Regions from separate parts of the Neisseria sp. P0014.S009 genome, predicted to be linked through region 2. Evidence: predicted binding sites of a transcription regulator. Region 2 holds the regulator's gene; the other holds the start of a gene.
What was found. Region 2 encodes FNR, which switches genes on or off when oxygen is low (the NO sensors DNR and NnrR bind a similar motif). Its sites were predicted from a motif close to TTGATNNNNATCAA; they were not measured.
Positions count from the first base shown of each region.

Region 1: a site for FNR is predicted at 1,855-1,868, ahead of ACTHS4_RS08365 (formate/nitrite transporter family protein). Genes of this name have one in related genera too.

Region 1 covers NZ_JBQCVS010000010.1:41,068-44,486, reverse strand. The annotation lists gene ACTHS4_RS08375 (fumarate hydratase) at 1-532, shown strand, start outside; tRNA gene ACTHS4_RS08370 (tRNA-Pro) at 687-763, shown strand; gene ACTHS4_RS08365 (formate/nitrite transporter family protein) at 918-1,709, opposite strand; gene yciA (acyl-CoA thioester hydrolase YciA) at 1,955-2,389, opposite strand; gene pip (prolyl aminopeptidase) at 2,514-3,419, shown strand, end outside.
Region 2 covers NZ_JBQCVS010000005.1:65,045-68,463, forward strand. The annotation lists gene hemN (oxygen-independent coproporphyrinogen III oxidase) at 1-1,234, opposite strand, end outside; gene fnr (fumarate/nitrate reduction transcriptional regulator Fnr) at 1,397-2,131, shown strand; gene ACTHS4_RS05510 (CysB family HTH-type transcriptional regulator) at 2,218-3,168, opposite strand.

The DNA of each region.
Region 1 (3,419 bases), on a different contig from region 2:
ATGGAAAACCGGCGACGTATTGTTGCTGAACGGTAAAATCCTGACCGGCCGCGATGCCGCGCACAAACGTTTGGTTGATATGCTCAACAAAGGCGAAGAATTGCCGGTAGATTTCACCAACAAACTGATTTACTACGTCGGCCCGGTTGATCCAGTCCGTGACGAAGTTGTTGGTCCGGCCGGTCCGACTACTTCCACCCGTATGGATAAATTTACCCGCCAAATGCTGGAACAAACCGGCCTCTTGGGTATGATCGGTAAATCCGAACGCGGCGCAGCAACTTGTCAAGCCATAGCCGATAATAAAGCCGTTTACCTGATGGCTGTCGGCGGCGCGGCATATCTGGTTGCCAAAGCCATTAAAGCGTCTAAAGTCTTAGCGTTCCCAGAATTGGGTATGGAAGCGATTTACGAATTTGAAGTCAAAGACATGCCTGTTACCGTTGCGGTGGATAGCAACGGCGAATCGGTTCACGCCATTGCGCCAAAACAATGGCAGGCAAAAATCGGTATTATTCCGGTTGAAGCTTGATATTTGACTGAATAATCAGAGGCCGTCTGAACGATTTCAGACGGCCTTTTTTTGCTTACAAATAATTTAAATGTTTTCAAACGAGTAAATTTCCCTTTTTAAAAAGCACTTGTCAAAATCAGCGTTTGAAACTAAAATTCACGGCTTATCGAGTCGGAGTGTGGCGCAGTCTGGTAGCGCACTTGCATGGGGTGCAAGGGGTCGAAGGTTCGAATCCTTTCACTCCGACCAAAGAATTGGAAAGAGCCGTTTTAAAAACGGCTCTTTTTTCGTTTGGATGATTTATCTGGATAATGTGTCCGAATGGATTTTAAAACTTAATACCAATACCGTCTGAAATAAAACCTGCTTTTTCAAAGCAGGTTTTGTTGTTTTCAAAGCAGGGCTATTCGGTACTATCTTTCAGTGTGTCTTTATAAGTATAAAGATACGATGCGCCGACAAAGGATGCGCCACCGACGACATTGCCCAGGAATACGGGAATCATGTTGAAGAAAAACTGTCCCCAAGTGATGTTTGCACCTGCCAAAATACCTGCTGGGATAACGAACATATTGGCGACAAGGTGTTGGAAGCCGTTTAATACGAAAATCATGACGGGGAACCAAATGGCCAGCATTCGTCCGGTTGTGTTTTTAGCGGCAAAGTGCAGCCACGCGCCCATGCAGACCATCCAGTTACATGCGACTGCCGATACAAAAGCGCGGCCGAAATCCATATGGACTTTTGCTTCCGCTACGGCAATGGTTTTTTCTGCGACGCTGCCTTCAATCATACCGACATAGTATCCGAGGAAAAACGCCATTGCCAGCGTGCCCACCAAATTGCCCATGCAGACGATAACCCAGTTGCGCAGCAGCATTTTAGAGGAAATCCGTCCGGCCAATTTGCCTAAAGACATGATCATCATGTTGCTGGTTACCAGCTCGCCTCCGCCAAGCAGGATGCAAATCAAGGCGATTGGGAACACGGCGGCGCCGAGTAAAGTGGCAACACCGCCCCATTCGTGCGGAATGCCGCTGACTACTTTTAAATAGGCAAGATAACCGAAGCCGATGTATCCGCCGGCCAAAACGCTCAAGATTGCCAGTGTGGGGATGCTGGATTGTGCTTTGGCGCAGCTTTTATCGAGAACAACCTGTAAAATTTCCTGTGGGTATAAATCGCGCGAAGCCATGATGTTCCTTAAAGTGGATTGAGGAGGAAACGCCGTTTCAAAAGTGGCGCAAACTGTCGCGGTAGGGCAGTGCTATAGGGAGCCGGTGTACGGTCTTTGTCTTATCAATCAGCCTGAATTAAACCTAAAAAACAGATACTTCGCCTTGCTTTAGCTCAAAAGAAATATTATTACATTTTGCTTCTGTATGAAAAAAGGCCGTCTGAACGTTGAGGTTTCAGACGGCCTTGTTTTGATTTTTAAACTTACAAATGAGCCAGCTTTGCATTGCCTTCGCGAGGAATAGGGCGCGGATTGCCTTGTGAATCGATGGCGACGTAAGTGAACACGGCTTCGGTGACCAGTTGGCGGTCTTCCGTTACCATATCGTTCATTAAAGTCTTCACCCATACTTCGATTTTCAGTTGCAAAGAAGTATTGCCTACGCGGACGCAATGACCGTAGCAGCACACGACGTTGCCGACCTTTACCGGTCTGATGAAATTCATTTCTTGAACGGCCACGGTTACAATGCGTCCCTGTGCGATTTCTGCCGCCAAAATACCGCCGCCCAGATCCATTTGTGACATAATCCAGCCGCCGAAGATATCCTGATTAGGGTTGGTATCGCGCGGCATGGCTACCGTACGCAATAAAAGTTGTCCTTCAGGTGCAGCATGTGTTTGTTTGTTGTCAGCCATAAATAATCCTGTCAAAAAAGTGCTATTTTACGCCATTTGTGGCGATAAACCTATGTAGGCCGTCTGAAAAATCAGGAGGCAAAGTGTTACAATCAATATATTCATCAGACAAAGGAGAAAGCTCATGCATCCGATTCAAGAACCACGAAATAGCGGCCTTTTGCGCGTATCCGACATTCACGAAATCTACTGGGAAGAATCAGGAAATCCTGATGGCCATCCCGTGATTTTCCTGCATGGCGGCCCCGGAGCAGGCGCATCACCGGCCTGTCGAGGCTTTTTCAACCCAGAGTATTTCCGCATCGTTATTATCGACCAACGCGGTTGCGGACGCTCCAAACCGTATGCCTGTATCGAAGACAATACCACATGGGATTTGGTTGCCGATATTGAAAAAGTACGCGAAATGCTCAGCATTCAAAAATGGCTGGTTTTCGGCGGCTCATGGGGCAGCACCTTGTCGCTGACTTATGCCGAAACCCATCCCGAGCGCGTCAGCGGCTTAGTTTTGCGCGGTATTTTCCTGTGCAGGCCGTCTGAAATGGCATGGCTGAACGAAGCAGGCGGCGTAAGCCAAATTTATCCGGCTCAATGGCAAAAATTCATTGCCCCTGTAGCCGAAAACAAACGCCAAGCCCTAATTAAAGCCTACCATGAAATGCTGTTCAGCGAAGATGAAGCCACGCGCTTAAAAGCGGCCAAATCATGGGCAGACTGGGAAAGCTACCTTATTCAGTTTGAACCTAAAGATGTAGATGAAGACCCGCAAGCCTCCCTTGCCATCGCAAGAATGGAAAACCATTACTTCGTGAACGAAGGCTGGTTGCAGGGTGATAAAGCCATCTTGGCAAACATCGACAAAATCCGCCATATCCCAACCATCATCGTCCAAGGCCGCTACGATCTGTGCACCCCAATGCAAAGCGCGTGGGAATTCTCGCAAGCCTTCCCTGAAGCAGAATTGAGAATCGTCCAAGCAGGACACTCGTCTTTTGATCCTTCGCTTTCCGAAGCTTTGGTAAAAGCTGTG
Region 2 (3,419 bases):
ACGGAATGCCGAACACGCTTTCGTAAATTTGATAATCAAGCGAGAAGCGGCACATCAAATCCTGAATGATGTTGCGGCGCAGAATGTCGTCTTGATTAAGCTGGTAGCCGCGCATAATCGGTAGATGTCCGGCATCGAGTGCGGCGTAATAGGCATCGATATCGCGCTCGTTTTGGGAGTAGGTGCTGCCGATTTTGCCGATAGAAGACACGCCGATCGCCACCAAGTCGCAGTCGGCATAGGTCGAGTAGCCTTGGAAATTTCGTTGCAGGAAACCTTCTTTGAGAGCGATGGAGAGCTCGTCGTCAGGTTTGGCAAAGTGGTCCATGCCGATGAAAACGTAGCCGCGCTCAGTCAGGGTTTGGACGCAATATTGCAGCATATCGAGTTTTTCTTCGCTGCCAGGAACGACATTGGTGTCGATACGGCGTTGCGGTTTGAAGATATGCGGTAGGTGGGCGTAGTGGTAGAGGGCGAGGCGGTCGGGGTCGAGGGACAAGACCGTGTCAATGGTGGTTTTGATGCTTTCGGTGTTTTGGTGCGGCAGGCCGTAAATCAAATCGACGCTGACCGATTTAAATCCGGCTTCACGCGCGGCATCAATCACTTCTTTAGTTTCTTCATAACTTTGAATGCGGTTGACCGCTTCCTGCACTTTAGGGTCAAAGTCTTGAATACCGACACTCATGCGGTTGAAACCGAGTTTGCCCAGTTTGAGGACGGTTTCGCGGCTGACTTTGCGCGGGTCTATTTCGATGGAGTATTCGCCGTTGGGAATCAGCTGGAAGTATTTACAAATCATGTCGAAGACGCGTTCGAGTTGGTCGTCGCTCAGGAATGTGGGCGTGCCGCCGCCGAAGTGGAGCTGCGCGAGCTGGTGTCTTCCGCCTAAATGAGGTGCCAGTAATTCCATTTCTTTTTCCAGATACTGGATATAGGCATCGGCACGGCTTTTGTCTTTGGTAATGATTTTGTTACAGCCGCAGTAGTAGCAGATGGTATTGCAGAAGGGGATGTGGATGTAGAGCGAAAGGGGTTTGTTGAGCGCGCCCATGTTGCGCAGGTTTAAAGCTTGGATATATTCGGCTTCTTTAAAGCCTTCATGGAAGCGGTCGGCGGTCGGATAGGATGTATAACGTGGACCGCTTGATGGCAAACTGGCAATTAATTCACGGTCAAATTCCGGTAATTCATTGTTTGTGTTGGTGTTATTTGAGATGGGGATGATTTTCATGGTAGGGGCTTGTAGTATAAAGTAGGGAAATTAGGGAAAATTTTAGTCAAAATTTCGATAGTTTGGTAGAATGCCTCATAATGATATGCCGACTTTGACATGGGTCAATAGTTATTCGGCTTCATCAGGGATTTATAGAACTATGCAGATTAAGGGTGCGTTATGGCCACACACAATGCAACACATCAAATGAAAACCTTGTGTTCCACATGTTCTTTACGCGAGCTGTGTTTGCCTGTCGGACTGATGCCTAACGAATTTTCACAATTAGATGCGGTTATTCGTCAAAGCCGCCGTCTGAAAAAAGGTGAATACCTGTTCCGTGCCGGCGAGCCGTTTACCTCTTTGTTTGCCATCCGTGCGGGCTTCTTTAAGACAACAGTCGCCAGCCAAGATGGACGAGATCAGGTAACCGGCTTTTTTATGTCGGGCGAGCTGATCGGTATGGATGGGATTTGTTCCCATATTCACAGCTGTGATGCTGTGGCTTTGGAAGACAGCGAGGTATGCGAGCTTCCGTTTACACATATTGAAGAACTTGGACAGGATATTCCCAGTCTTCGTTCTCACTTTTTCCGCTTGATGAGCCGTGAAATTGTCCGAGATCAGGGCGTTATGCTGCTTTTGGGCAATATGCGCGCTGAAGAGCGATTGGCAGCATTCTTGCTCAACCTGTCTCAGCGTCTCTATTCACGAGGCTTCGCCGCCAATGATTTTATCTTGCGGATGTCGCGTGAGGAAATCGGCAGCTATTTGGGGCTGAAGCTGGAAACAGTCAGCCGCACCTTGTCTAAATTCCATCATGAAGGCTTGATTTCGGTTGAACACAAGCACATCAAAATCTTAGATGCGACAACCTTGAAGAAAATGGTTTCCGGTTGTTCGCACGCTATCTGAATCTTAGGCCGTCTGAAATATTTCAGACGGCCTTTTTAACAAGAATTAAAGAATAATTGTTAAGTTACGCAAGTGATAGTCAGGTATTAAATTGAAAAATCTTCAACAACCGGCGTGTACAGAATGCGGTCGACTACTTCTCTGGTCAGTTTCGGTGCAAACATCTGGATAAAGTCATACGCGTAACCGCGCAGGTAAGTATCCGAGCGTAAGGCTATCCAAGTGGGCGACGGTTCAAATAAGTGTGCCGCATCAATAAGCTGTAAATCTTGATCGACAACGGGATCGTACGCCATTTTGGCCATCAAACCAACGCCCAAGCCTAAGCGGACATACGTCTTCAATACATCTGTATCGGCAGCCGATAAGGCAACATCAGGTTGCTCAATATGCGCTTTATTAAATGTACGCGCAATGCTGCTGCCGGAATTAAAAGCAAATTCGTAAGTAACCAGCGGAAAAGAAGCCAAATCTTCAAGGCTTAAAGGATTGCGGCAGTCCAAAAGAGGGTGGTCATGCGGAACAATCACGGCATGGTTCCATTCGTAGCAGGGCAGCTTGCCTAACTCAGGATGATCATCAATCTGTTCGGTAATAATTGCTAAATCTGCTTCGCCGCTGCTGACCATTTGCGCAATCGCAGAAGGGCTGCCTTGTTTGATGCTCAAATTGACCTTAGGGTAGTTTTTGACAAATTCCGCAACGATTTTGGGCAAGGCATAACGCGCCTGGGTATGCGTTGTCGCGATGGTCAGCGAACCGCTGTCATGATCGGTAAACTCGCTGCCGATATTTTTAATGTTTTGTACATCGCGCAAAATTCGTTCCGAAATTTCTAACACGGCTTTGCCCGGTTGCGAAACGGAAACCACACGCTTGCCGCTGCGGATAAAAATTTGGATACCCAATTCTTCTTCAAGCAGGCGGATTTGTTTGGAAATGCCGGGCTGGGATGTGAAAAGCGCATCGGCGGCTTCAGAGACATTCAGATTGTGCCGGTAAACTTCAAGGGCGTAACGTAATTGTTGCAGTTTCATGGTAGCAGTACCGAATACGTTGTTATTGTGGATTTTGTGCGACAAACGGCATGTAATTTAACATATTTTGCCCAGTTTTGCCCCGAGTTTTGAAAATGGTTGTTTTTAATGAAAATATCTTTTAATGATATGAAAACAGGAAATTCAGGAAAGAAGAGGGAAAGGGGTTTTGTTGTTTTTGTACAACTTTAGGTAGGTGAATTGTCTGATTTTGCCCTAAATTAATGACACAAGATTGATTTTTCGGCATG